3 regions of the Streptosporangium brasiliense genome follow, and region 3 is predicted to be linked to each of the others. Evidence: riboswitches for the same ligand, from Rfam matches in the RefSeq annotation. Region 3 holds a riboswitch; each other region holds the start of a gene.
What was found. A riboswitch is a leader RNA that binds a small molecule or an ion and turns the genes downstream of it on or off. The one in region 3 is predicted to bind cobalamin.
Positions count from the first base shown of each region.

Region 1: another riboswitch for cobalamin. It lies ahead of J2S55_RS40350 (ABC transporter substrate-binding protein); the one in region 3 lies ahead of J2S55_RS31725 (ribonucleoside-diphosphate reductase subunit alpha).
Region 2: another riboswitch for cobalamin. It lies ahead of bluB (5,6-dimethylbenzimidazole synthase); the one in region 3 lies ahead of J2S55_RS31725 (ribonucleoside-diphosphate reductase subunit alpha).

Region 1 is NZ_JAUSRB010000002.1:6,919,211-6,928,819, forward strand. It holds gene metE (5-methyltetrahydropteroyltriglutamate--homocysteine S-methyltransferase) at 1-886, opposite strand, end outside; cobalamin riboswitch at 1,005-1,222, opposite strand; cobalamin riboswitch at 1,353-1,546, shown strand; gene J2S55_RS40350 (ABC transporter substrate-binding protein) at 1,733-2,722, shown strand; gene J2S55_RS40355 (FecCD family ABC transporter permease) at 2,719-3,801, shown strand; gene J2S55_RS40360 (ABC transporter ATP-binding protein) at 3,813-4,610, shown strand; gene J2S55_RS40365 (iron reductase) at 4,717-5,361, shown strand; gene J2S55_RS40370 (DUF4158 domain-containing protein) at 5,648-5,920, shown strand; partial or broken gene J2S55_RS48490 (IS5-like element ISDge16 family transposase) at 6,277-6,387, shown strand; partial or broken gene J2S55_RS40375 (transposase) at 6,394-6,711, shown strand; gene J2S55_RS40380 (GntR family transcriptional regulator) at 6,727-7,131, opposite strand; gene J2S55_RS40385 (hypothetical protein) at 7,128-7,595, opposite strand; gene J2S55_RS40390 (hypothetical protein) at 7,703-7,942, shown strand; gene J2S55_RS40395 (hypothetical protein) at 8,195-8,389, shown strand; gene J2S55_RS40400 (ArsR/SmtB family transcription factor) at 8,389-8,730, shown strand; gene J2S55_RS40405 (SulP family inorganic anion transporter) at 8,799-9,609, shown strand, end outside.
Region 2 is NZ_JAUSRB010000002.1:7,182,364-7,191,972, forward strand. It holds gene J2S55_RS41710 (alpha/beta fold hydrolase) at 1-525, opposite strand, end outside; gene J2S55_RS41715 (hypothetical protein) at 522-731, opposite strand; gene J2S55_RS41720 (NADP-dependent oxidoreductase) at 741-1,688, opposite strand; gene J2S55_RS41725 (type 1 glutamine amidotransferase family protein) at 1,998-2,615, shown strand; gene J2S55_RS41730 (MarR family winged helix-turn-helix transcriptional regulator) at 2,612-3,055, shown strand; gene J2S55_RS41735 (DUF6886 family protein) at 3,265-3,813, shown strand; gene J2S55_RS41740 (cytochrome b family protein) at 4,048-4,650, shown strand; gene J2S55_RS41745 (histidine phosphatase family protein) at 4,752-5,273, shown strand; cobalamin riboswitch at 5,498-5,692, shown strand; gene bluB (5,6-dimethylbenzimidazole synthase) at 5,725-6,423, shown strand; gene J2S55_RS41755 (MarR family winged helix-turn-helix transcriptional regulator) at 6,607-7,143, opposite strand; gene J2S55_RS41760 (NAD-dependent epimerase/dehydratase family protein) at 7,275-8,150, shown strand; gene J2S55_RS41765 (FAD-dependent oxidoreductase) at 8,739-9,609, opposite strand, start outside.
Region 3 is NZ_JAUSRB010000002.1:5,064,307-5,073,915, forward strand. It holds gene glmS (glutamine--fructose-6-phosphate transaminase (isomerizing)) at 1-1,460, shown strand, start outside; gene J2S55_RS31720 (Bug family tripartite tricarboxylate transporter substrate binding protein) at 1,564-2,601, shown strand; cobalamin riboswitch at 2,600-2,799, shown strand; gene J2S55_RS31725 (ribonucleoside-diphosphate reductase subunit alpha) at 2,997-5,192, shown strand; gene J2S55_RS31730 (ribonucleotide-diphosphate reductase subunit beta) at 5,218-6,213, shown strand; gene J2S55_RS31735 (mechanosensitive ion channel family protein) at 6,274-7,329, shown strand; gene J2S55_RS31740 (hypothetical protein) at 8,265-8,858, shown strand; gene J2S55_RS31745 (pentapeptide repeat-containing protein) at 9,083-9,609, opposite strand, start outside.

The DNA.
Region 1 (9,609 bases), 1.9 Mb from region 3:
TGCCGTCGACCACGCCGGCGACGACGGTCTTGTGGGGCAGCCCGCCGGCCGAGGCCACCACCTCCAGGGTGTCCGGGCGAGTGACGAAGTCCAGCCCGATCGCCTCGACCGCGGTGGAGGCGACCACCTTCAACGCCTCGGCCGCGACGGTGCCGAAGTAGGTGGCCAGCAGGATCTTCGGGCGGCTGGACAGCCCGCCCAGGCGGCGGTAGGCCCGCTCGAGTGCTTCGACCTCCCGCGCGCCGAGATCCCCGGCCAGTGCCGGCTCGTCCAGCTGCACCCACTGCGCGCCGGCTCCGGCGAGCCGCTCCAGCAGCTCGGCATAGACCTCCACCAGGGCGCCCAGCAGATCCAGCGGCACGAACCCCTCAGGCGAGCCCGGCGCGGCCTTGGCCAGCAGAAGGTAGGTCAGCGGGCCGACCAGCACCGGCCGGGTCTCGACCCCCAGGGTCTTGGCCTCGAGGTACTCGGCCACGGGCTTCGCCTGCGCGCCGTCGGCGAGCCGGAGCCGGGCGTCCAGGGACAGCTCGGGGACGATGTAGTGGTAGTTGGTGTCGAACCACTTGGTCATCTCCAGCGCCGGGATGTCTGCGGTGCCGCGCGCCATCGCGAAATACCGCTCCAGGCCGGACAGCGCCCGGTACCGGTCGGGGACCGCGTCGACCATGACGCTGGTGTCCAGCACGTGATCGTAGAAGGAGAAGGTGTTCGACGGGATCGTCCCCAGGCCGGAGTCCCGCAGTTCGGTCCACACCGCCCGCCGCAGCGTCGAGGCCGTGGACTGCAGTTCCTCTTCGCCGACGCGCCCGGCCCAGTACTCCTCGGTGACGAATTTGAGCTCTCGGTGCGCGCCGATGCGCGGATACCCGAGGATCGTCGTTGTCATGGCAGCTTCCCTCGCTATTGCCAGGATGCGGCCGGGCAGGAGGAAGAAGCGCACAGCAGGCAGGTCCTGCGGGCGCGTCCCAGGCCCTCCCACGAGGCCGCGAACCACCGCGCACCGGTCGGTGCACGGGCGGAAGGCAGGTCTTCGGACTCGCGGGCACCACACCTGAACAAGGCGTGACCTACTGACCGTCGCTTCCCAGGCCACAGGCCCAGTGCGTATGACGGCGGTCGTTCCCACTCACCGCTGCGGGGCAGTCCCGGATTCCCACCGGGTTCCCTCTTACGACGTCCGCACCCGGTCGGGCACGGACGAACCATCCACAGCGGGATTCTAGCCAGCCGGTGCGCTGAACGGACACCGCCGTCGTAAGGGTAGACCGGCCGATCGGGCGCCTCCGTCGCGCTGACCGGCTGAGAAGAACCGTGCGGTGCTCCGAATGCGATTCACCACATCACCGGTATTCAGTGAATTGATGGCTTCGTGTAATGATGACGGAAAGGCGAGCGCGGTCGAGGAAGCCGGTGTGAATCCGGCGCGGTACCGCCACTGTGATCGGCGAGCGGATCCCCATACGGCCACTGCCCCACTCCGGGGTGGGAAGGCGGGGACGAGCCTCGACCCGAGAGCCAGGAGACTCACGCGGTCGCCTCCTCGATAGAACTGGGGCGGATCTCCCCGGAGAGGAGCGGGTCGGCATGCCCGATGGGCCGATGAACAGCGCGCCGCGTGGCGGTGCCGCGTGGCCGGTGCGCCGACGCGTGCCCGGAGACGTCTCCCGGGCCGGTTTCCGCCGCCTTCCGACAGGACCGCCCCATGGTGCAGATTCCGTGAGAGGAACCATCCATGACGGGCAGACGCCCTTTGTCCCTGCTGCTCTCCGCCGTACTCCTCGCCGGCTGCGGCGGCGCGCCCGCTGAGGTGAAGGCCTCCGCCGCGGCGTCCACCGCACCGGTCGCGGCGGGGTTCCCGGTCACCATCGACAACTGCGGCGTCAAGACGACGTACGAGCGCCCGCCGCGGCGGGCGGTCTCGCTCAACCAGCACGCCACCGAGGTGATGCTGGCGCTGGGGCTACAGCAGGCGATGATCGGCACCGGCTACCTCGATGACAAGATCCTTCCCGAGTACCAGGCCGCCTACAACGGGATCAAGGTGCTCGCCAAGGAGTACCCCTCTCACGAGGCGCTGCTGGCTGCCGAGCCCGACTTCGTCTACGGCGGCTTCTCCAGCACCTTCGACGAGAAGGAGGGCCGCAGCCGCGACGCGCTGGGCAAGGCCGGGATCGACACCTACCTCAACATCGAGGACTGCCCAACCGGCCCGGTGACCCTGGACCTGATGGACCAGGAGATCCGCAACGTCGCCGCGATCTTCGGTGTGCGCGATCGGGCCGAGTCCCTCATCACCCGCCTGCGCGCGCCACTGGCACAGGTCAAGGAGAAGCTCGCCGGGGTGAGCCCGGTCAAGCTGTTCGTCTACGACAGCGGTGACAAGACCGCGTTCACCGCCGGCGGCAAGGGCGTCGGCAACGACGTCATCACGCTGGCGGGCGCGCGGAACCTGTTCGCCGACGTGGACAAGGCATGGGGTGACGTGTCGTTCGAGCAGGTCGCCGAGCGGGCGCCCGACTGGATCGTCATCTACGACTACGGCGACCAGCCGGTGGCCGACAAGAAGAGGTTCCTGCTGTCGAACCCGGCGCTCGCGGACGTGCCGGCGATCAAGGAGCAGCGGTTCGCGGTGCTGCCGCTGTCGTCGGTCGTGCTCGGGGTCCGGGCGCCGTCGGCGGTGGAGTCGCTGGCCCGGCAGATCCATGCCGGCCGGTTCAAGTGAGCGAGCTGACCAAGGTCTCCCGGACCGCCGACGCCCGAGTCACCGCACCTCTCGCGCGGCGCCCTGGCCTGCCGTACCTGCTGGTGCTGCTGTTGTGCGCGCTGTTGCTGAGCGGGGCGGCCACGGCGGGGATCGCGGCCGGGTCGATCAGCCTGCCCGCCGGGCAGGTGTGGGGCATCTTGTTGCACCGGCTCCATCCCGCGCTGGCCGAGCCGGTCTGGGCTCCGGTCCGGGAGACCATCGTCATGGACGTACGGCTGCCGCGTGTGCTGCTGTGCGGGGTCATCGGCGCGGGGTTGTCGGTCTGCGGGATGGCGTTGCAGGCGCTGGTGCGCAACCCGCTGGCCGATCCGATGCTGCTGGGCGTCTCCTCGGGGGCCAGCGTCGGCGCGGTGGCCGTGGTGGTGTTCGGCCTGACCTTCTTCGGGGCGTTCTCGCTGCCGGTCGCCGCGTTCGCGGGGGCGCTGGCGGCGCTGGTCGCGGTCTACTTCCTGGCCCGGTCGGGCGGGCGGATGACCACGATGCGCCTGGTGCTGGCCGGGGTGGCGATGGCCGAGGTGCTGTCGGCGGTCGCCAGCTTCCTGATGGTGACCTCCAGCGACCCGCACAAGACGCAGTCGGCCGTCCGCTGGATGCTGGGTGGCCTGGCGGGGACGACGTGGACGATGGTGTGGGTGCCCGCGGCGGCCGTGCTGGTGGGCACCGTCGTCCTGCTGGGCGTCTCCCGCCCGCTGAACCTGCTGCTGGCCGGGGAGGAGGCGGCTGCCTCCCTGGGGCTGGACGTGCACCGGTTCAGGGCGGCGCTGTTCGTGCTGGTGGCCGTGATGATCGGCGCCATCGTCGCGGTCAGCGGCGCCATCGGGTTCGTCGGGCTGATCATGCCTCACGTCGTACGGCTGCTCGTCGGGGCCGACCACCGGCGGGCGCTGCCGGCCACGGCGCTGCTCGGGGCGGCGTTCCTCATCGTGGCCGACCTGGTCGCGCGGACGCTGATCGCCCCCGAGGAGATCCCCGTGGGGATCATCACGGCGCTGGTGGGCGGGCCGTTCTTCATGTGGCTGATGCGGAGGCGGTCGTGACGAAAGAGGCGATGACGGAGCGGGCGGCCGCGCTGACCGTACGGCAGGTTTCGGTGCGCATCGACGGCAAGGACCTCGTGCGCGATGTGACGCTGGAGGTGCCCTCCGGTGAGGTGCTCGGCCTGGCCGGTCCTAACGGCGCAGGGAAGTCGACCCTGCTGCGCACCCTGTACCGGGCGCAGCGCCCCACCTCCGGTCAGGTGCTCCTCGACGGGTACGACGTGTGGCGGATGCCGGGCAGATGGCTGGCCCGCAGGCTGGCGGCGGTGCTGCAGGAGAGCGGCGGCGACTTCGAGCTGAGCGTCTACGACGTGGTGGCCATGGGCCGCACCCCGCACAAGCGCGCCTTCGACGGGGACGCCCCCGACGACCGGGCGATCATCGCCGACGCCCTGGAACGCCTGGACGTGGCCGATCTGGCGTACGCGCCCTTCGACCGGCTGTCGGGCGGGGAGAAGCAGCGGGTGCTCATCGCCCGAGCGCTGGCGCAACGGCCGGGGACGATGGTGCTGGACGAGCCGACCAACCATCTGGACCTGCGCCACCAGCTCGACGCGCTGCGCCTGGTACGCGGCCTCGGGGTCACCGCGGTGATCGCGCTGCACGATCTCAACCTGGCCGCCGCGTTCTGCGACCGCATCTGTGTCATGCACGCGGGCGAGGTCGTGGCGCTGGGGACTCCACACGAGGTGCTGACACCGGCGCTGTTCAGGGACGTCTACCGGGTCGATGCCGAGGTCTCCGCACACCCGCGGACCGGCATCCCCCATGTGACGTTGACCACCGGAGGGAGCCATCCGATGACCTGACCTTTCTTTTCGAGTTCGCTGGGCACGTCGTCCGGCTTTTTCGCTGTGCGATTTTGATGAATGGAGCAGCAGCGCTATGGAATCACTTCGACCGGCTCCTCCAAAGTTGACTCTGAGCGCCCTGCGCAAGGGGGCGGAATTCGGTTCCTTCTTCACGATCGACATCGGAGCTAACGGCACCGGCTGGCACAGCGTGAATTCCGACTACGCACGCGGTTTCACCGATCCGGTGGAGGCGACCGCCACCCAGTACGGCACCGGCGAGCTGCGCATCGGCGCCTCCATCGCGCAACTTGGGCATGCGGCACGGCTATGGTCGCCGCTTCTCGCGGCCGTGCTCGGCCACGGGGTGGTGCCCGACCTGCGTCGGCTGGAGCGCGCCGACGACGGGCCGCGACTGTGTCTGCCCACGGCGTCCGGATGGCACACAGGACCAGAAGACCAGGTCATGGACCTGATATACGACATGGTCGTGCGCGGCCACCTGGAGCCGCTGGCGGCCGGGCTGCGGGTCAAGGTCGCGCCCGGACTGCTCTACGGCAACGCCGCCTCGGCGCTGGCGGAGGCTGGCCGGGCGATCGTGGCGGCCCGCCCCGGCCTGGCCGCGCCCGCCACCCGGCTGGTCACCGATCTGCTCGGCCGGGGCGCCCTGACGGGGAAGGGCGCGGTCACCTCGCCCGATCTGGCATTCCGCCGAACCACATGCCGCCTTTATTACCGGGTGCTCGACGAGGCCAAATGTGACGACTGAAGGAGGACGCACATGACGCACCACGGTTTCTCCGAGCCCGAGGGCCTGGAGACGTGCCTGAAGTCCCACACCCTCGCGGTGGACGCGCCGTTCGAGGGGGGCAGACCAAGTACGGGAGAAAGGGACAGCGGGGTGTTGAGGTGCTGCTCAGAGGGTGCTTGTCGGATGATGTGACCCTCAGTCTGGGTTTGGTTACGGCTTGATGAACACGGCCGTTCGGCAGGATTGATCACCGCTACGGTTTTCGGTGTCTGGACGCCGGGATCGAGGCGAGGGACGGCTTGGGATGACGTGGATCGAGCGGACCGCCTATCCACAGTTCAAACGGCTGACGTCGGCGCGGATGCTGCACGTGTTCTTTACGCCGCCGCCGGAGGAGGTGGCCTGGGCCGACCAGCGCACCGGCAGCCCCGAATCGTGCTTCGCGCTGGTGCCGGCGTTGAAGTGCTTTCAGAGGATGGCGCGTTTCCCGTCCCCGGACGAGATCCCTGACGTAGAGAGTGAGGATGTCGGGGGCCGGCGCGAGGCGGAGGCTAGCGGGCGAGGGCTGCATCCATGATGGACCAGGCCATGGTGCGCTCTCTCACAGGAGACCCCTCACGACTGCTCGCCGTTCCTGCCGCACCCGCACCGCTGCGTTGCGACGAGTGCCGTCACCCGCTGGATGCCTCCGGCCACAGGGCTAGGTTCTGTTTTGTGGATCACTGAACGTTGAATGGCAGGGCCCGCGTCTTGGACCTCGCTGGGTCCTCGCGCTGCGCGCGCATCACGCTCGGACCGTGTCTGATTGGGGCTTCGTCCCAAGCCCCAGGCGAGGGGCCTTCCAACCCCTCACACTCCCCGGCCGCCGACCGATTCGCCTGACGCGGCACCGATGATGTGGCTGGATAGAACAACATAGTCCGTCGCCATGAACTGACCGATGAAGCCTGGGAGCACATCGCCCCCTTGCTGCCGGCCGACCCTGAACGCGGTGGCCGCTGGCGCGATCACCGCCAGGTACCAGGCGGCATCGTCTGGAAGGTCCACACCGGCGCCGGCCGGCCCCGCACCCGGCCCGATCACGTGATCGCCGACAAGGATTACAGCTCCCGCGCCATCCGCACCTACCTGCGCCGGCGCGGCATCGGCGCGACCATTCCCGAGCGCGCCGACCAACTGGCCGGGCGAGCCCGCCGCAAGCATCGGCGTTGCGCCTTCGACCCGGTCCGCTACAAGCGGCGTAACGTCGTCGAACGCTGCTTCAACCGGCTCAAGCACTTCAAAGGCATTGCGACCCGCTACGACAAGCTCGCCGCCCACTACCGATCGGCCGTGACCATCGCCTGCCTGCTGCTATGGCTCAGATGATCCACAAAACAGAACCTAGCGACCTTCGGCCCGGGCGGTGGCCATGGCCACCGCCTCCAGAGCCAGTTTGGCCTGCTGCAGCGCATGCGTGGCGTCGACGCCAAGTTGTCGCGCCTGGATCGCGAAGGTCTGGGCAGCCTCGGCCAAGCGCTGCTCGGCGTCCACGGTCGCGGCCGGATCCGGAGCCTCGCAGACGAAAGTGCCGTGCCTCCCCCGGGTCTCGATGACCCCATCCCGTTCGAGCTCACGAAAGGCACGTGCGACCGTCGCGGTGGCCAGACCGAGATCGCGAGCGAGCTGGCGAATACTCGGCAGTCGGGTGCGCGGCCAGAGCACGCCGGTCGCGGCCATGGTGGTGATCTGCGTGCGTAGCTGCTCGTACGCAGGGACCGGCGAGGCAGGATCGAGATGGAGGATCATGTCTCCGTCCGGCTCTGTGCCTCCGTCGGAGTATTCGCCCTTCGCGGTGCGCTGCGCCGGATGAGCCAAAGGCATGGATGCCCGATGTGCAGCCAGCTCGCAGGTGCGCAGAAGAAGACGCAGACCAAGCCGACCCACGGCAGAGTCACCCGCAAGGCCGGGATGTCGGTGCCGCCGCCCAGGCTGAACAGCTCGAACCCGAGAAGCAGGAAGAGCATCGCGAGGCCCGCGCCGGCGGTGCGGTGGATCGAGGTGGAGCGTAGGGCATCGTCCAGGGTCAGCTGTGACGTGGAACCGACGGGCTGACGCCGATGCGTCATGAACCGTAGCGCGGCCTCTGTCGTCACCAGGACCGCGGCGGCCGCCACCGCCGACCCCGGACCGAACCGGAAGGACTCGGCGATGCGGCCGGGATAGACCCAGTGCGCCAGGACTCCCACCGCGACCGTGGCCAGGGCGATCACCCGGATCAAGACAAGCACAGAGCCCCTGATGTAGTCGCTCACCCCTCTGGGCAGCAGCGCAGCGGCCAGCGGAACACGCGGGCCCGGCCGTCGAGGACCTGCCCGCCATGTACTGGGTGACCGCCGGCGAGCTGCATCAGGTCGCGGCGAGTTCGGCGTTGTCGCTGGGCGAACCCCAGCGGGCGCTGCGGCACTTCGACGCCGCCTTATCCCATCATGATCCGTACGACACGGAGAAAGAAGCCCGGGGCACGGCGATCTATCTGGCGCGTCGGGCCGAGGCCCACCTGGCGCTCGGCGACGTCGACCGCTGGAAGGACAACCCCATGGGCAGAGCCGGGCTGTAACCCGGCACCCCTGCCGCCTCCCGGATGTCCGGTACTCCTGCGCCGACGTCCCGTCCGTAACCGCCCCACCCAGCCTGCGCGCCATGCTCGCCGCGCTGGACCGCACCCCCCTGGTCGGTGACCATGATCGCGGATGGCTCATGTACGTGATAGCGGAATCCAGCTCATCATTCGTGATCTCTAAATTGCGAATATTCGCAATTTAGTACATCCTGATAAGGGTTCACCGGGATAGATCAGATGGAGGGTGCTGTGAGTGAGTCTTTTGCCGCCGCGGTGCGAGATCGCGTCCGGCGGGCGGACGCGGCATTGGCGGCGGCACGTCTCAGTGGCGATATCGAGGAGGTGATGCTGGCCGAGGCGGAATGGGAGGAGGCGCGGCATACCGCCCGTAGGCATGGCGTCCCGGTCGGCTCGGCTGAGCCGGGTGAAGGGTCGGTTGCGTGATGTCGGTGCCGTTGTATGAGGCGAAGGCGGAGTTGTTTCGGCTGCTGGGTCATCCGGTGCGGATCCGGGTGTTGGAACTGTTGCAGGACGGACCGATGCCGGTGCGGGATCTGCTGGCCGCCATCGAGGTGGAGGCGACCGGACTGTCGCAGCACCTGGCCGTTTTGCGCCGTTCGGGCATGGTCAACGCTCATCGCGAGGGTTCTACCGTTGTCTACGCTCTGGCCGGCGGGAACGTGGCCGAACTGCTGCGCGCGGCCCGCACCCTGTTGACGCAGATGCTCACCGGGCAGCATGAGCTGCTGAGTGAACTACAACAGACGGAGACCGGCGCCTCGTGAACTCCTTTGTCTCCTCGAGCTGGTCCCGGGTGCGTTCAGTGCTGCCCGAACGCGGTGAGCTGGCCGTGATGGGCCGAGGTCCCCGCCGTGACCTGCTGGCCGGGCTGACGGTGGCGATCGTGGCCCTGCCACTGGCGCTCGGGTTCGGCATCTCCTCCGGGATGGGTGCTGAGGCCGGCCTGGCCACCGCGGTCGTCGCGGGTGCGCTGGCCGCGCTGTTCGGCGGCTCGGGTCTGCAGGTCTCGGGGCCGACCGGAGCGATGACGGTGGTGCTGGTGCCGATCATGCACCAGCACGGCGCGTCCGGAGTGCTGACGGTCGGGGTGCTGGCCGGGCTGATACTGATCGCTCTGGCTCTGGGCCGGGCGGGCAAGTACATGGCTCTGGTGCCGGCGCCGGTGGTGGAGGGCTTCACCATCGGTATCGCCTGCGTGATCGGCCTACAGCAGGTGCCGGCTGCCCTGGGCGTGCCGACCCCCGCCGGCGACAAGGTCGTCGCCGTGGCCTGGCAGGCCGTTCAAGACTTCGCCGCCCGCCCCGGTTGGTGGGCGCCCGCCGTCGCGCTGGCGGTGGCCGTGCTGATGCTGGCGGGGGCGCGCTGGCGGCCCACCGTTCCGTTCTCCCTACTCGCCGTGGCGGCGGCCACCCTGGCCGCCGAAGTGGCCGGCCTGCCGCTGGCCCGGATCGGCCAGCTACCCGCCGGGTTGCCCGCCCCGTCATTGGCCTTCTTCGATGCGAGCGCGCTGAGCTCGCTGCTCGCCCCCGCGGTCGCGGTCGCCGCCCTGGCAGCACTGGAGTCGCTGCTGTCGGCCGCCGTGGCCGACGGCATGAGCGTCAACCACCGCCACAACCCGGATCGCGAACTGTTCGGCCAAGGTC
Region 2 (9,609 bases), 2.1 Mb from region 3:
CGCGTCGACGGCCCCGGACAGCCGGGTCGGCTCGGAGAACGTTCGCCGGGGGTGGGCCGTCAGCCGGGGCTCCAGCCATGCCACCTGATCCGGTTCCGTCACGCCGACGGCGGCCGCCGGGGAGGGCGGGATCATGCCGTCCACGGTGACCGACTCGATCCAGTCGAGGAAGAACGCGGGAGCCAGATCGTCCAGCGACTCCCCGTCCCGGCCCGCCCAGGCGTCGACCATGACGATCTGGGAGACGCGTTCCGGCACACGGTCGGCGGCCTCGCGCACGACCAAGCCGGCGTAACTGTGCCCGACGAGCACGACATCCCGCAGATCCTCATACCTCAGCAGGCCCAGCAGGTCGTCCACGTGCGTCCGCAGGCCGATCTCGGGGCCGGCCAGGTGGGCCCGCTCGCCGAGACCGGTCAGCGTCGGAGTGTGGACCTCATGGCCGGCCTCTCGCAACCGCGCGGACACGTGCCGCCAGCACCAGCCGCCGTGCCAGGCCCCATGAACCAGCACGTACGTTGTCATCGCGCCACCGCCTTCGCCTGCTTGCGCCAGGCCGCGGCGGTCTGTCGGGCGACCTCATCGATGCCGGTCGCCGCTGCCTGGAACGCGATCGTCTCGAAGACGGTGTCCGGGCTGCAGTACCGCAGAGCCGCCTGGATATCGGCGCGGCTCTTGGCCTGCGCGTAAGCCCGGACCACGTCAGCCGGTGTGGTGTGCTGTTCCGACACTGCTCCTCCTCAGTCCATCTCGCCGACGGCGAGCACAACCTTGCCCTTGGTACGCCCCGAGCCGACGAGGTCGTGCGCCTCGGCCGCCTCCGCCAGCGGGAACACCGCGTCGACGTGCACCTTCAACCACCCCTCGGTCACGAGGCCGGCCAGTGCGTCGAGCCCGGCGCCGTCGGGATCGACGAGGTAGGCCGCGGCACGCACGCCGAGCTCGTCGGCGCGCTCGTGGAGCCCGGGGGTCCAGGCCGCCTGCCCGCTGACCAGGACGCCGCCCGGCCGCAGGCACTCCAGTGCCTTGAGCCCGGCCTCGCCGCCGAACATCTGGACGACGACATCCATGTCACGCGCCGCGGCGGACACCTCTGTCGTGGTGTGGTCGATCACTTCGTCCGCCCCCAATCCGCGGACGAAGGCATGTTTGGCGGCGCTCGCGGTGCCGGTCACATGGGCGCCGCGGGCTTTGGCGATCTGGACCGCCAGGTGTCCCACGCCCCCGGCCGCGCCCGCCACGAGGATCCGCTGTCCCGGGGCGACGGCGGCGACCTCGGTGAGCATCTGCCACGCCGTCAACCCGGCGAGCGGCAGCGCCGCCGCCTCGGTGAAGCTCAAGCCCTCCGGCATACGGGCGAAGTGGCGGGCGGGGGCGGTGACGTACTCGGCATAACAACCCGCGGCCCGGGGGAACCACGGCATCCCGAACACCCGATCGCCGGGCCGGAACCGGGTGGTGCCGTAGCCGGTCTTCACCACCGTCCCCGCGACGTCCCAGCCGTTGATGAACGGCAGGTCGAGCACCCGGTTGTACGCCTGCCCCCGGCGCGTGAAGACGTCCACCGGATTGACCGCGGCCGCCATGACCCTGACCAGCACCTCGCCGAACACCGGCGCAGGCTCCTCCACCTCGACCAACGCCATGGTCTCGGCCTCTCCCCACGCCGACTGCTGTATCGCCCGCATGACCGCCCCTTCAGGTGATGGTGACGCCGGCGACAATACATACATACATCATGTATGTAAATGCGGAGAGAACGACCTGAGAGTGCCTGGGTCGCGAGAAGCCATCGGACCCAGCGAAGGGACGACGATCCGCGACGACGGCCCCTCTCGGCGACGACACCCAGCCGTACGACCCTCCGGTGAGGTCGTGCAGTTTTCCCGGCTCAGCGCCTCAAAGATCGATCCATGACCACCCTCCCCCACACCTCGGCCGGATCCGTCTTCTCGCGCCTAATTGACAGCATGTTGTCATTGTGACAAGATGCTGTCATGAACAAGATCTACCACGCGGTATACGAGACCATGGCGGACTGGGAGACCGGACACGCCACCGCCCACATCAGAAACGGTCACCACCACAGGGACCCCGGCCGCTACGAGCTCGTCACCGTCGGTCTCACGACCGACCCGATCACCACCATGGGCGGCCTGCGCGTCACCCCCGACATCTCGCTCGACTCCATCAAGGACGCGGCGATGCTCATCCTGCCCGGCGCCGCACTCTGGGACGAAGGTGACGGACTCTCCCCCTTCGCCCGCAAGGCCCGCGACCTGCTGGAAGCGGGCGTGCCGGTCGCGGCCATCTGCGGCGCGACGGCCGGGCTGGCTCGCGAAGGGATCTTCGACACTCGGGGCCACACCAGCGCCGCGCTGCCGTACCTGCAGGCGCAGCAGGGCTACGGCGGCGCGGAGCGCTACGTCGAAGCGCCCGCCGTGACCGACGGAGACCTCATCACGGGCACCCCCACCGCACCGGTCGACTTCGCCCGCGAGATTTTCGCCAAGCTGGACCTGTACACCCCCCAGGTGCTGGACGCCTGGTACCGGCTGTTCGCACACAACGACGCCTCGGCCTTCGAAGCGCTGATGGCACCATCGGACATATGAGCAAGACAGGAGATCTGCTGTCGGAGGCCGCGCTCACCGTCTACCGCCTCAACGGGCAGTTCCTCGGCGCCGGCGACACGCTCGCCAAGCCGGCGGGGATGACCGTCGCCTGGTGGCAGGTACTGAGCGCGGTCCCCGACAAGCCCATGTCCGTGGCCGAGATCGCCCGGCTCCGCGGGCTGACCAGGCAGGGCGTGCAGCGGACCGCCGATCTGCTGGTGGACCAGGGCCTGGCCGAGTACGAGCCCAACCCCGCCCATCGCAGGGCCAAGCTGCTGCGGCCCACCGCGAAGGGCATGGCCGCGATAGAGCGGATCGACCCCGACCTGGAAGCACTGGCGGACCGGGTGGTGGACGAGCTCGGCCTCGACGGGCTGAAGCAGGTCATCGAGGCGCTCAAACAGCTCTCCGCCGCCCTCGACCAGGTCACTCGTCAGTGAGCGTCACATCGCCCCACGCCGTCCCCCAACCGATCGGCGCGGCGTCCACGGCCCCGCCGAAGGCGGACGCCAGGTCCGCCTCACCGCCTGGCGCATCCCCACCGACCACCTGCGCGACGGCCGCCCCGCCGACCAGCGCTCCCCTCTCCCGGCCATACCAACCTTCCGGGAAGGGGTGCGCCCTTGGGCCACGATGGTAGACACGGGTCATGCGGCCCAGACCAGGTCAAGTTCTGCACTTCTCCGAGGACCCGGAGATCACCCGATTTGTCCCCCACGTGGCAACCACCGCACAAGAACCGGAGGCATATGTGTGGGCTGTGTCGGCCGATCGCTGCCCCGACTACTGGTTTCCCCGCCAGTGCCCGCGCGCCATGGCCTGGACCGTGCCGGACACGACGGACGCCGACCGGGAACGGATCATCGGTGCCGGCTGCGGGCGGCGCATCCATGCGATCGAGTACGGCTGGCTGGAGGCGTTCTTGACCGTGCGCCTGTACGGCTACCGCCTGCCCGCCGAGAAGTTCGTCCCGATCGGTGAGCCGGTGCCGAACGCGATGGTCGCCACCGAGCCCGTCGAACCGCTCGGCCCGCCCGAACCGGTCGGCAGCCTGCTCCAGCTGCACGAGGAGGCCGGGATCCAGCTCAGAGTGCTGGACAACCTCTGGGCGTTTTGGGATGCGGTGACCACCAGCTCTCTGGGCTGGAGCGGCATCCGCCTGCGCAATGCCCGCCCCAGGCCGGCCAGAACAGGCTGACGCCCCCGACGCCCACGTCCCGGTGGTCGCTCCCCCACCGGCAGCGGAGGCCGGCCGCTAGACCTAGCGGGTCCCCTGGACCCTGACCCCCCGCCCACCTGCGTTCCAGCACCTGGAGGGCATCGCGCCGAGGCCGGTCAGGCCTCAGGACCCGTGCGACAGTCCCGGCTCGGGAGGCGGGTGACACTCCGGCTAGCTGACCTGTTGCTCTCCGACGCCTATTGAATCGGAAACTTGTGGTCCGGTAAGAGGTCGGTGGACGAGCGGCTCATCTCCTGCTTCGTGATCGTCGTGCTCACCGGTGCTTTCCTGGCGTTCTTCCACACGCCGAGCGACCAGGTGAGCCATGACGGCGCCCAGGTGATCTATGACGGCTCCTACGAGCCGCTGCGCGGCGTCATGATGGCCGAGGCCTATGCCTCGGCGCTGCAGCTCAGCTTCGACGTGGCCGGCGGCGTGCTCGTGCAGCTGCTTCACCAGTGGTCGTCGGTGCTCCTGCTCGCGGGGATCGTGGTGCGCACGGCGCTCAGCGGCGTGTTCCTCCGGTGGCTGCCCGGGATCGCGCTGCTCGGCCTGGGGGCGCTCAACATGGTCATCGGCTTCACACTGGCCGGGGAGCCGTTCGCCGAAAAGACCATGGGGGGCGTGCCGGCCCTGTGGCGGTACGGCGCGCACCTGCTGCTGGCGCTCGCCATTGCGGCCGCTGCGGTGCTCGCCTGGCGACAGGCGGGCGGTCGACGCCCCAGGGCGCTCCACGTCGTGGTGATCTGCCTGGGGCTCGTGCCGCTGCTGCTTGTGGGGGCTGTCGTAGCCCCCGGTTGGAGTGTTCACAAGTAGATCCGGCCTGGGGTGGAGCAGGCATTGAGAAGATCGCTTCCCGGCATCTCTGTGATCGTTTCCCGGGGTTATGAGGGTGTCGGCTCGGTATATTCCCTGAGATGTTGCTCTTGGTCCGCCATGCCATGCCTGCCTACGGTCCGACCGTCCCACCGCACGAATGGCCGCTCGGCACTGAGGGGTGGCAGGCGGCTCAGCGGCTGATCGCCCGTCTGCCCAAAGACGCCTGCCTTGTCTCCAGCGACGAGCCGAAGGCCTGGCAGACTCTGGGCGGCGACGACACGGTCACGCGTGATCGACGGTTCAACGAGGTCACCCGCGTGGAGCCGTGGGAGGGTAACTACCGCGAGTTGCGGCGCGCCTATGTGGAAGGCGCGGATCATGCTGACTGGGAGCCGCGGGCCGAGGTCGCCAAGCGCTTCGACGATGGGATCACCGAGCATCTCGCACTTGCCAGCGGGCGCCCACTCGTGGTGGCGGCACATGGCATGGCGATGACTGTTTGGGTGAAGGTGCGCCTGGGCCTGCAGAGCCCTGGCGACTTCTGGGCGGACCTCCGCTTTCCTGATGCGCATCTCGTTGATCTGGACTTGGGTACCGTCGAGCGAGCCTTGGCCCTCTGAACATCACCGGAAGGCCTCCGTCCGTAATTCGGCGACGGTGACGTCGACCGCGGTCCCTATGGCGCCCTGGCGCGGACACGGAGGTTCCGCGGGGCTCTCACCCCGTACGGTGGTCTCCCCTTTCGCTGGAATGCCCGGGGGGGACGGTCCTTATCGCATGATCCCTGGCCGTCGCCGGGTGAGCGGCGCGGTGAGGTCGGGAATCCGCTAGCGTACTGAGCGGCGAAACTGTTGCAAGGTGCCTCGCGTCGGTGAGGAGAATCGGGAAGCCGGTGTGATTCCGGCACGGGCCCGCCGCGGTGACCGGGGAGCCGCCGCCCACGCGCGCATGCGCAGCCACTGGCCCGCGAGGGCTGGGAAGGCGGGTGGTCAGGCGTCGATCCGGGAGTCCGAAGACCGGCCTTGCGCTCACAGCCCCTTGAAGGGGCACGAACGCAGCGGGAGCCTGCCCATGGACAGCCAGCTTTACGACGTCATCCACCGCCGCCGTGACGTGCGCGCGCAGTTCACCGGTGAACCCGTCCCCGACGAGGCCCTGCACCGGATCCTGTCTGCGGCCCACGCCGCGCCCAGCGTCGGTCTCTCCCAGCCCTGGGACTTCATCGTCGTGCGCGACCCCGCCGTCCGCGCCGCGTTCCACGGACACGTCCAGCATGAACGCGCGGTCTTCGCCGCGACCCTTGACGCCTCCGCCGTACGGCGGTTCGCCCGGATCAAGATCGAAGGAGTGCTGGAGTCCACACTGTCGATCGTGGTCACCTATGACCCGGATCGGGGCGGCCCCACCGTTCTCGGCCGCCACGCCATCGCCGACGCGGGCCTGTACTCGGTGTGCCTGGCCATCCAGAATCTCTGGCTGGCCGCCACCGCCGAGAATCTCGGTGTCGGCTGGGTGTCGTTCTACCGCGAGCCGTTCCTGAACGACCTTCTCGCCATCCCCGCGCCGATCCGCCCCGTCGCGTGGCTGTGCGTGGGGCCGGTGACCCACCTGGAGACCGCCCCCGACCTCGAGCGGAACGGCTGGCGGGATCGGCGCCCCCTGTGGGCCGCCGTCCACCACGACCGCTGGAGTTCCGGTCTCCACGGCCGCCCTCATCCCGATCGAGCCGAACGCTCCTCCACGCATCCCGATCGAACGGGAATGAGCTGAACGCTCCTCCACGGACGACGGCCTTCCCCGCCTTTCGGGACTTCGCGGGTTCCTCTCGTGACTTTTCGCGGATGACCGGCGATCCGGCCGCCCGGAAACGCGTCGCGTCACGCCGGTGTGATCACGGTTCAGACGGCTCGCCCACCTCGGCGACCAGCTGCGAGACGGTGACGCGACGCGTTCTCAGCATGCGCCGGTGGCGGAGGTGTCCGGCCCCGTGTCGCCGAGGGAGACGAGCAGGCGGCGCAGGAGCACGGTGATCTGGTCGCGGTCGGCGGAGCTCAGGCCCTCCAGGAGCCGCCGCTCGTTGGCGACGTGATGCTCGACGAGCCTGTTGACCAGGCTCAGCCCTTGATCGGTGAGGGAGATCAGGACGCGGCGCCGATGGGCCGGATCGACGGCGCGGTCGACCAGGCCCTTTTTCTCGAGCCGGTCGATGCGGTTGGTCAGGGCGGCCGAGCTGACCATCGCCGCCGTGCTGAGTTCGCCGGCGTTGAGGACGTGGGGAGGCCCGGAGCGCAGCAGGGTGGCCAGCACATCGAACTCCCAGGGCTCGATGTCGTACGCGGACAAGTGGTCCCTGATGGCGCGTTCGAGGAGGCGGGAGACCCGGGACAGGCGACCGATGATCTCCATCGGTGAGCAGTCCAGATCGGGGCGCGCCGTCTGCCACTGGCTGATGATCACGTCCACTCCGTCGTGGAGTCCGTCGGTCGTCATCGTGAGTCCTGTCCTGAGCTGTCCTGAGCGTGGCTTTGTACAGAGGCTAACACTTAGACATCGAAGGATTTGACACTTGCGAACGCAGTGATTTAAGTTTTCGACATCGAAATTTTCGAGGGGAGACTTTGATGAAGATCTTGCTTATCGGTGCCGGCGGTTACCTCGGCTCGGCGGTCGCGGACCACCTGGACGAGGCCGGACATCAGATCGTCGAACTGACCCGCGCCACCGACGACCGCCCGGAGAACGGGCGTGAAAAGCGTGTCGGCGACCTGACCGATCCGCGTTCGCTCACCCAGGCGGTGACCCCCGACATAGACGCTGTGATCAACATGGCGACGCCCACCGGAGACGCCGAGACTGACGCCGCCGCGATCGCCGCGCTGACGGATCCGCTGCGCGGTACCGGGCGAGCTTTCGTCTACACCAGCGGTGTCTGGGTGCTGGGAGCCACCGGGCCCGGCCCCGTTGACGAGAACACCCCTGCCAACCCCATCCCGATCGTGGGATACCGGCCGACGATCGAGCGTCAGGTGCTCGACACCGCCGAGAGCGGTGTGCGCGCCCTGGTGATCCGCCCGGGCATCGTGCACGGCCGGGGTGGCGGCATTCCCGCTCTCCTGGTGAACCTGGCCCGCGAACACGCGGCGCCGAGGTTCGTCGGGGAAGAGGCGGTACGCTGGCCCATGGTGCACGTCGACGACCTCGCCGACCTGTTCGTCTCCGCGGTGGAGCGGGCACCCGCCGGGTCGCTCTGGCACGGTGTGGCCGAGACCGCGGTCGCCGTCCGCGACCTCGCTTCCGCGGCCGGACGCGCCGCCGGCGTCCAGGCGGAACCGCAGAGCTGGCCGCTTGACCAGGCGCGTGAGGCGCTCGGCGCCCTGTTCGCCGACGCCCTCGCCCTCGACCAGAGCGTCAGCGGCGACGCCGCACGCGACAAGCTCGGCTGGCGTCCCCAGCGCGACGGCGCGGTCGCCGACCTCGCCGAGGGCTCCTACCGGTAGGACGACGGCACCCCTCCCGGATCAGCACCACGACAACACTTGACCTGAGAAGAAGGCATGAGCATCCAGGCTTTCGGCACCACCGACGTGCGGCAGGTCAACGTGCACACGCCCCCGGACCGGCGGCCGTAGCCGGCGGTCCCGGCCCGGACCGCCCATCAACTCCACCTGCCGCTTGCTCATGACGTCGAGCCTGGCCCCCGGCCCCGGCCGCGTCCCGTCTTCCGGGGGTCGTGGCGGGGCCGTGACGGTCGCCCGTCGGGGCCGGCCCCGTAGGGGGTCGGGGCGATCGACGGGTCCGGCCGAGATACGGCCAGAAGCGGCCACGAGCCGATCATGTTCGTAGTCTCGGAAGCGGGCTGGAGCCTCTCCGATGCCCCGGGATGCGGAATCTCGGAAGTCGGGGCGGTGCTCAACCCTATGTGCGAGCTGCCGTCTGCCCAGGCCGGCGCCTTCAAGATCTACTCATGGCCCGCATCTCGGCTGTCTCGACTGAGCCCGGTATCCGCCGGAAGGAACCGCGGCGGTGCCGTGCTGCCCCGTGAAGCCGTGGCGAGCTGCTGGTGCCGGTGCTCTCGCGCTTGACAGTCAGGATGGCTGGACTTCGTCGAAGAAGGCCAGGGCTTCGGTGGGGTCCGGGCTCACGAGGCGTTCCAGACCGGCCGTCGTGATCTTCGCCCATCCGCCGGCCCGTGCCCACATCTGTTCCTCGAAGACGCGGACGGCCTCGTCCAGATCGCCAGGGCCGGGGGCGGCGGCGACGGACTCGGCGAGTTCGGCGCCTTCCAGCATCGCGAGGTTCGCGCCCACCCCCAATGGGGGCATCAGGTGGGCGGCGTCGCCCAGTAGCGTCACCCCGGGGACGTGGGCCCAGGTGTGGGACACGGGCAGGATGTAGAGGGGGCGGTGGACGAAAGCGGTGCCGTGGCGGAGGAGGTCGAGGACGGGAGCGGCCCAGCCGTCGAACAGAGCCAGCAGGCTTGATCGCACGGCCTCGACGTCGGCCAGGTCCAGGCCCGCGTCCAGGCCCGCGTCCAGGCCCGCGCGCCGGTTCAGGCCCATATGCCGGTCCAGGTCCGTGTGCCAGTCCAGCGGCGCGCGGAACTGGGCGTATACCTTGACGTGGCCGCCGCTGTTGCGCTGGGCGACGAGGCCGCGGTTCACCCCGTACACAGCCATGGAACCGTCGCCGATCAGCCGGGCGAGGTCGGGGTGGCGGGTGTCGACGTCGTCCAGGGACGTCTCGACGAAGGTGACGCCGGTGTAGTGCGGCGTCGCGGACGAGACCGCCGGGCGGACCCGGGACCAGGCGCCGTCCGCGCCGACCACGAGATCGAACGTCTCCTCCCGCCCGTCCGCGAAACGGACCAGCACGCCGTCCCGGGTCTCCGGCACCACCTCCGTCACGCCCCGCCCCCACTGAACGTCCAGGGGGCCGAGCAGCAGGTCACGGAGTTGC
Region 3 (9,609 bases):
AGACCGACACCGAGGTGCTGGCGCACCTGATCGCCCGGACCGTCGGGGAGACCGACTCGCTGGAGGAGGCGGTCCGGCTGGCGCTCAAGCGGATCGTCGGCACCTACGGCATCGCGGTGATCGACGCCCAGCGGCCCGGCGAGGTGGTGGTGGCCCGCAACGGCAGCCCGATCGTGCTGGGCATCGGCGAGAAGGAGATGTTCGCCGCCTCCGACGTGGCCGCGCTGGTCCGCTACACCCGCCAGGTGGTCCACCTGGAGGACGGGGAGCTGGCGGTGCTGAAGGCCGACGGCTTCCACACCTTCGCCAGCGACGCGCGCGAGACGGCCAAGGAGCCGCTGACCGTCGACTGGGAGGCCGGGCACTACGACACCGGCGGCTACGAGCACTACCTGCTCAAGGAGATCTCCGAGCAGCCCGACACCGTGGCCCGGACGCTGCGCGGACGGCTGGACGACCGCTTCCACATCGCCCACCTGGGCGGCCTCAACATGGACGCGCGCGAGACCCGGTCGTTCCGCCGGGTGAAGATCATCGGCTGTGGCTCTGCCTACTACTCGGGCCAGATCGGCGCCCAGCTCATCGAGGAGCTGGCCCGGATCCCGGCCGACGCCGAGCCGGCCAGCGAGTTCCGCTACCGCAGCCCGGTCGTGGAGCCCGACACCCTGTACGTGGCGATCAGCCAGTCGGGGGAGACCTACGACACCCTCGCCGCCGTCCAGGAGCTCAAGCGCAAGGGCGGCCGGGTGCTCGGCATCGTCAACACCGTCGGCAGCGCCATCGCCCGCGAGTGCGACGGCGGCGTCTACCTGCACGCCGGTCCCGAGGTCTCGGTGGCCAGCACCAAGGCGTTCACCTCGACCGCGGTGGCCTTCGCGCTGCTGGCGCTCCACCTGGGCCGGGTGCGCGACCTGTCCCCGGCCGACGGCCGCCGCATCTGCGAGGGCCTGCGCCGGCTGCCCGGCCAGATCAAGGAGATCCTCGCGCTGGAGCCGCAGATCAAGGAGCTGGCGCGCAAGTACGCCGACTCGCCGAGCATGATGTTCGTCGGCCGGGTCCGGGGCTACCCGGTGGCCCGCGAGGGCGCGCAGAAGCTCAAGGAGATCTCCTACGTGCACGCCGAGGCCTACCCGGCCAGCGAGCTCAAGCACGGGCCGCTGGCCCTGATCGGCCCGGAGATGCCGACCGTGGCGATCGTCCCCGACGACGAGCTGCTGGACAAGAACCTCACCACGCTCGGCGAGATCCGCGCGCGCGGCGGTCGGGTGCTCATGGTCGGTCACCGTACGGCCGACCCCAAGCTGGCCGACGACTGCGTCGTGGTGCCCAGGAACGAGACGGAGCTGGACCCGATCCTGCTGTCGATCCCGCTCCAGCTCCTGGCCTACCACGCGGCCGTGGCGCTGGAGCGGGATGTGGACAAGCCTCGCAACCTGGCCAAGAGCGTCACGGTGGAGTAGAGCCCCCTTGAGCTGCCTGATGGCAGTAAGACCCCCCAATGTGTGACACAAAGTGACGTGTCTGTAACCTGAAGTATTGGGGGGTCTGGGGGAAGGGGCGCTTATGTACCGTAGGCGGTTCTTCGCGCTCGCCCTGGGGGTCATGGTCGCCGGCGGCTGCGGTGGCTGCGGCGGGGCGGCGGACCCCCGCGTGCCGCTGGCGGGACGGCTGACCGTCATCGCGCCCGCCGCCCGCGGGCAGGGCTGGGACCGGGCCGCCCGCGCGCTGGCCGCGGTGCTGACCGGCGACGGGCTGGCGCGGAAGGTCGAGGTGGGCAACTACCCGGGCAGCCTGGGCGCCGCCGCGCTGGGGGCGTTCGCCGCCGCCCACGACCCGTTCACGTACGCGGGCAGGCTGCTGCTCACCGGGATGCCGATGGTGGCCGGCGCGGAGATCGCCAACACCGCCTCCGTGGTGGAGTCCACCACCCCCCTGGCCCGCCTGGTCGGCGACTGGGCGGCCCTGGTCGTCCCGGAGAACTCCCGCCTGCGCACCTTCGAGAACCTCGCCGCGGTGCTCCGCCGCGACCCGGCCGGGCTGACGGTGGGCGGCCGGATGGAGGGCGGCTCCGACCACGTGCTCTACGGCATGATCGGCAAATGCCTGGGGGTGGACACCCGGCTGCTGGACTACGCCGGCTACTCCAGCGGGGCCGAGGGCGTGCACGCCCTCCACGACGGCAGGGTGGCCGCGCTGCTGGGCTCCGCCCGCTCCTTCGTGCCCGAGATCGCCGAGGGCCGGCTGCGGCCGCTGGTGGTCTCCTCCGCCGAGCGGATCGACGGGATCGACGCCCCGACGCTGATGGAGCTGGACGTCCGGCTGGAGTACACCGACTGGTGCGGCGTGCTCGGCCCCCGCGGCATGAGCTCCGACGACAGGGACGTGGCCGTCGCCCTGTGCGACCGCGTCGACGCCTCGTCCCGCTGGCGGGCGATCTGCGCGGCCAACGGCTGGAACCGGGTCTATCTGAGCGGGGACGACTTCCGCCAGTGGCTCGTCACGGAGACGCGCCGGACCCGGGAAGTGCTCGACGAGCTCGGACTGCTGAGCACCATCGGCACAAGCTGTTGGGGTAGTTGCGTCCGGCAGCACTACATGTAGGATCCTGCTCGTTGCTGGTTCGCCCCTCTGGGGGTGAGGCAAGAGGGAACCCGGTGAGATTCCGGGACTGCCCCGCAGCGGTGAACGGGAACGAAAGCCGTCATGGAGCACTGGGCGCACCTGCCTGGGAAGCGACGGCCGGTAGGCATGCGCCAGACGCCCGTGAGTCCGAAGACCTGCCGGCGACGTGTGGAGAGGGAGCCGAGCCGGGCACCGAGGGACGCGTGGAGCGGCCCGGAGCGTGCCGGGTGAGGCGGACCCGACCACGGAGATCGTTCAGGGCCTCGAGGGAGGGCCCGCGTGATGAGGCGTCCGGCGTGCCCGGGGCCGTTCTCTGCGCGTGCGCCCTTCCGGCGAGAGCCGTACGGGGAATTCGAGCGCGCGAGGGGTAGCACGTGACACAGACCTTGGTCGACGTCGCCAAGGAGACCGGCAACGGCCCGGTCGACCGCCGGCTGGCCATCGAGGAGGCCGCCGCCCGGGTGATCGCCGACCCGGAGAACTCCAAGATCGCCGCTGGGCTGCTGGCGGAGCTGATCGCCGAGGAGGCCGCCGGGCACGGCGTCCGGACCTTCTCCGAGTCCGTCGCCGCGACCCACGCGGCCGGGCTGATCCAGGACGGGCTGGCCGCCTTCGTGGCCGCCAACGCCGCGGCGCTGGACGCGCTGGTGGACGGGGCGGCCGACGGCCGGTTCGAATACTTCGGGCTGCGCACGGTCTACGACCGCTACCTGCTGCGCCACCCGCAGACCCGCAAGGTCCTGGAGCGCCCGCAGCACTTCTTCCTCCGGGTGGCCTGCGGCCTGTCGGAGACGGTGGAGGAGGCCGGCGAGCTCTACGCGCTCATGTCCACCCTGTCCTACCTGCCGAGCTCGCCCACCCTGTTCAACTCCGGCTCGCGCAGGCCCCAGCTGTCGTCCTGCTTCCTGCTCGACTCGCCCCGTGACGAGCTGGAGGCGATCTACGAGCGCTACGGGCAGGTCGCGCGGCTGTCGAAGTACGCCGGCGGGATCGGCATCTCCTGGACCCGGGTCCGCTCGCGGGGCTCGCTGATCCGGGGCACCAACGGCCACTCCAACGGCATCGTGCCGTGGCTGCGCACGCTGGACTCCAGCGTCGCCGCGGTCAACCAGGGCGGCCGCCGCAAGGGCGCGGCCTGCGTCTACCTGGAGACCTGGCACGCCGACATCGAGGAGTTCCTCGAACTGCGCGACAACACCGGCGAGGAGGCCCGCCGCACGCACAACCTGAACCTGGCCAACTGGATCCCCGACGAGTTCATGCGCCGGGTCGAGGCCGACGGCATGTGGTCGCTGTTCGACCCCAAGGAGGTCCCGCACCTCACCGACCTGTACGGCGCCGCCTTCGACGAGGCCTACCGGGCCGCCGAGGCCGAGGGCCGCTCCGTCAAGCAGATCCCGGCCCGGTCCCTGTACGGCCGGATGATGCGCACCCTGGCCCAGACCGGCAACGGCTGGATGACCTTCAAGGACGCCGCCAACCGGACCTCCAACCAGACGGCCCGCCCGGAGAACGTCATCCACCTGTCGAACCTCTGCACCGAGATCCTGGAGGTCACCAACGACGCCGAGACGGCCGTCTGCAACCTGGGCTCGATCAATCTCGCCGCCCACCTGGACGGCCAGGACGTCGACTGGCCGCGGCTGCGCCGGACCGTCCGCACCGCCGTGCGGTTCCTGGACCGGACCATCGACCTGGGCTTCTACCCGACCCCGGAGGCCGAGGCGGCCAACCGGAAGTGGCGGCCGATCGGCCTGGGCGTGATGGGCCTGGCGGATGTGTTCTTCACGCTGCGGCTGCCGTTCGACTCCCCGCAGGCGCTGGAGCTGTCCACCCGCATCTCCGAGGAGATCGCGCTGGCCGCCTACGGCACCTCCGCGGACCTGGCCGTCGAGCGGGGCCGCCACCCCTCCTACGACGAGACCAGGGCCGCCGGCGGCGTGCTCCACCCCGACCACTACGGGGCCGGCGGCTCGCCGGAGTGGACGCGCCTCAGGGAGCGGATCGCCGAGTCCGGCCTCCGCAACTCGTTGATGATCGCGATCGCGCCCACGGCCACCATCGCCTCCATCGCGGGCTGCTACGAGTGCATCGAGCCCCAGGTCTCCAACGTCTTCAAGCGCGAGACCCTGTCGGGAGAGTTCCTCCAGGTCAACCGCTATCTGGTCCGTGACCTGCAGGCCCGGGGCCGGTGGACCCCGCAGATCCGGGACGCGATCAAGCGGGCCGACGGCTCCGTCCAGGACGTCCCCGGCATGCCCGACGACCTCAAGGCGCTCTACCGGACCGCCTGGGAGCTGCCGCAGAAGGCGCTGATCGACCTGGCCGCGGCGCGCACGCCGTACATCGACCAGTCGCAGTCGCTGAACCTGTTCATGGCCACGCCGACCATCGGCAAGCTCTCCTCGATGTACGCCTACGCGTGGAAGTCCGGCCTCAAGACCACCTACTACCTGCGCTCCCGGCCGGCGACCCGGATCGCGCAGACCACCGTGGCCCAGGCCGCGCCCGACGCGGAGGCCGTCGCGTGCTCGCTGGAGAACCCCGAGTACTGCGAAGCCTGCCAGTAGCCACCTCCCCGAAAGGCACTCCCTGATGCTGCTCGACCCTGGCATGGACCTCACCCTGAGGCCCATGCGCTACCCGGAGTTCTACGAGCGCTACCGGGCCGCGATCCGCAACACCTGGACCGTCGAGGAGGTGGACCTCAACTCCGACCTGGCGGACCTGGCGAAGATGACGCCGGAGGAGCGCCACCTGATCAACCGCCTCGTCGCGTTCTTCGCGACCGGCGACTCGATCGTGGCCAACAACCTGGTGCTCAACCTCTACCAGCACGTCAACGCGCCCGAGGCGCGCCTGTATCTCAGCAGGCAGCTCTTCGAGGAGGCGGTGCACGTCCAGTTCTACCTGACCCTGCTGGACACCTACCTGCCCGACCACGACGAGCGGGTCAAGGCCTTCGCCGCGGTCGAGCACATCCCCTCGATCCGGGACAAGGCCGAGTTCTGCTTCCGGTGGATCGACTCGCTCGGCGGGCTCGACAGGCTGGAGTCGCAGGACGACCGGCGGGCGTTCCTGCTCAACCTGATCTGCTTCGCCGCGTGCATCGAGGGGCTGTTCTTCTACGGCGCCTTCGCCTATGTCTACTGGTTCCGCTCCAGGGGCCTGCTGGGCGGCCTGGCCACCGGGACGAACTGGGTCTTCCGCGACGAGTCCATGCACATGGAGTTCGCCTTCAGCGTGGTGGACACCGTGCGGGCCGAGGAGCCGGAGCTGTTCGACGACAAGCTCGGCGCGCAGGTCACCCAGATGATCGAGGAGGCGGTGGAGGCCGAGCTCGCCTTCGCGGCCGACCTGTGCGGCGACGGCCTGTCCGGGATGAGCGTGGGCCAGATGCGGCAGTACCTGGAGTACGTGGCCGACCAGCGCCTGGTCCGGCTCCGGCTCCCCGTCCGGTACGGCACCGCCAACCCGTTCGCGTTCATGGAGTTGCAGGACGTGCAGGAGTTGGCCAACTTCTTCGAACGGCGTGTCTCTGCCTATCAGGTAGCCGTTGAGGGGAATGTGACTTTCGACGAGGCGTTCTGATTACACGATGGATCCCCGGGCACGCCGTCTGGTAACGGACGACAAAGGGGGACGCCGTCAGTGTCCAGATGGATCATCCTGCTCGGTTCCATGCTGGCCGCCGCCGCGTGTGTGGAGATGGTGCGGCGGGCACTGAGATGGAGGTTGATCGGGGAGAAGTGGGTTCTCGCCGCTCCGCTCGTGCGCCGCTGCACCTGGCCCGGGTTCGCCACGGCGGTCGTGGTGACCGCCAACACGCTCTACCGGCCGAGCATGGCCGAGGGGCAGGTCGGCGGAGTGATCGACCAGATGCTCAGCCTGGCCATGATCGGATGCGTCACCTGGCTGGTCATCCAGGCCGCCTACGCGGTCACCGACGTGGTCCTGGAGCGCCTGGTCGTCGTCCAGGGCGAGCGCAACCGGCGGGCCCGCCGGATCCGCACCCAGATCACCCTGGTCCGCCGGGTGGCCACGGCGGTGGTCGTCGTGCTGGCGATGGGCGCGATGCTCTTCACCTTCCCGCAGGTGCGCGCGCTCGGCGCCGGACTGCTGGCCTCGGCCGGCATCGCCGGCGTGGTCGTCGGCGTCGCGGCCCAGTCCACCCTGGGCAACCTGCTCGCCGGGCTGCAACTGGCCTTCAGCGACGCGCTCCGGCTGGACGACGTCGTCGTGGTCGAGGACGAGTGGGGCCGGATCGAGGAGCTCACCCTCACCTACGTGGTGCTGCGCCTGTGGGACGAGCGCAGGCTGGTGCTGCCGGTCTCCTACTTCACGACCAACCCGTTCGAGAACTGGACCCGGCACGGCAGCCGGGTGATCGGTGCGGTGATCCTCCGCCTGGACTGGTCGGTCCCGGTGGAGGAGTTGCGCGCCGAGCTCTACCGTGCCCTGCGCGAGCACCCGCTCTGGGACCAGAAGGACTGGGTCCTCCAGGTCGTCGACACCCTCCCCGGCGGGCTGCTGGAGCTGCGCGCCCTGATGAGCGCCGCCGACTCGCCCAGCGCCTGGGACCTCAAGTGCGACATCCGCGAGCACATGGTGAAGTTCGTCCGGGAGAAATACCCCGAGTCGATGCCCCGCTTCCGGGTGGTGGAGCAGCGCGAGCCGCTGTCCGGACTCGGGCTGGGGGAGCACTGAGGCCCGTCCGGCTCGACCGCCCCCTCGACGTCGCCGGGGCCGGCACCGCCAACGGGAGCAACGTCCTCATCCGGGACTGCCTGTGGCCGTACATCCCCAGCCAGGAGTGGAAGACCGTCGCCTGAGGGGTCCGCTGGTAACGCCGCGGGAAACAGCGGATACGCGGGCCAGCGGCCCGCCGTCCGGGTGGTGTTCGAAGGCCCTTCGAGGGCTCCGACCCGCGTATCCGTCGGAAATCTCACCCGTACCGCCGGGACTCCTTGTCCTCGGCGGAGGTCTGCTCCGCGATCGGGCCGGCAGGCGCGGCCGCGGAGCGCGGGGCGGTGAGGGATTGCGGGTCCGAGGTCGGCCTGGGATCGAAGGTCGTCTCCGGCGCGGGGGTCGCGGTGGGTTGAGGAGTGGGGCAGGTGTTCGGGGTGGGTGTGGGTGAGGGGACGGGTGTCGGAACGGGTGAGGGGCACGCGGTGGGGGTCGCGGTGGGTTGAGGAGTGGGGCAGGTGTTCGGGGTGGGTGTGGGTGAGGGGACGGGTGTCGGGGCGGGTGAGGGGCACGTGGTGGGGGTCGCGGTGGGGCGAGGGGTGGGGGTCGGGCACGCGCTCGGGGTAGGTGAGGGGACGGGCGTCGGAACGGGTGAGGGGCACGCGGTCGGGGCCGCCTGCGCGGGACCGGCCAAGCCCAATGGGCCGACCAGGACGGTCAGGGCCGCGATCAGCGCGAGTACCACCGCAGACCAAGTGATCTTCTTGGTGTTCATGGCCCTCGATTCTGATGGGCCGCGACAGGCCTGGCGTCACCCGCGCGGGTGAGCGGCCGTGATCTACGTGATGACACGGCGCGGCCGGCACGCCGTCCGGAGCGGTCGTATTTACCTGACAGCGCGCAACATCTCCGAGGTTCCGCGCGTCGAAGTAGTCATGAACTCACGCACTGGACGCATGAGCAGCTTGAGGGCCCGCCGATTCCGAGCCTGGGTGAGCACCGCCGCCCTCGCCGCCGCACTGGCGACGATCCCGGGCGCAGGCGTCGCCGACGCGGCCACCGGGGAGAGCGCGCCGGCACAGGCCACCGCCACCGCGGGGAAGACCGGCCAGGCCACCGGCCGGCTCGACCGGGTCGACTGGGCGGCCGTGGTGGAGCCGGCGCTGAACTGTCCTGAGCCGGGGCCGGATGCCCCCTGGTACGTCGTGCGCGCCCGCGTCGCTGCCGTCGGCGACCTCACCCGTGACCGGTGGCGCGAGACCGTCGTCGTGTCGTCGTGCCCGAGCCCGACGTCGAGCAATCCCCTGACCGCCTTCGTCTACGACGGGGCCTCCGGCCGCTCGGCCCCCCACCTGCTCGGGAGGCTCGGCGGGAACCGCTACTTCAAGTCCCTTACGGCCACGATCGGCGACGGGCGGGTGCACCTGCGCGGCAGGGCGGTCAGCCGTCAGGCCCCCAACTGCTGCCCGGATCTGATCGTCAGCCAGACCTACGCGTGGAACGGCACGAAGTTCCGCAGGACAGCCGAGAAGGTGACCCGCATCTCCTGAGCCCATGCCCCGCATCTCGCGGGCAGCCCATGCCCCGCATCTCGCCGGCGCGGTCACCCGCCGGATCTCGCCGATCCCGGCCTCGCCCTCCACCGCCAGGCCCTCCGCCGGATCCGCCCGCCCCGGATCCGGATCCGGCCGCCCCGGGTCCGAGGGCCGGGGCCGGGGGAGTCCGGCGGCTCCGGTCCGGCCGGGGGCCCGGATCCGGATCCGGGCCCGGGACGCTAGGAGGGGCCGGCCGGGCGCAGCACCCGGGCGGCCCCGGCGATCAGGGCGGTGGCCAGGATCCAGCCGGAGGCGACCAGGGTCCAGGCCAGCCACTGGGTCCAGCCGACCGGCTCCCACGCCGCCCGCTGCTCGAAGACGCTCACCGGGACGAGCAGGTCCAGCGTGTAGACGAACGGCTGGAAGCTCCGCACCTCGTCCGGGTCGATCTGCGCCGGGGGCACGGCGGCGAAGACCGCGGTGCCCGTGGTCAGCAGGACCGCCACCCAGAACCCGGCCAGCCAGGGGCGGTAGCCGTAGCCGACGACGAGGTCGAGCAGCCGGCCCCAGATCTTCCCGGTGGGCCTGAGCGTGCGGCGGCGGCGGCGCTGCTTGGCCAGCAGCACCCGGCGGGCGTCCGGCTCGTGGCCGATCCGCCGGAACCAGGTGGCGAGCTGCTCGTACGGCTGCGGCTTGTAGCCGTCCGGGTCCCGCCCGAGCCAGTCGAGCCGTTGGGCCACCGTCCAGTCACCCCGTAGCGACTCGT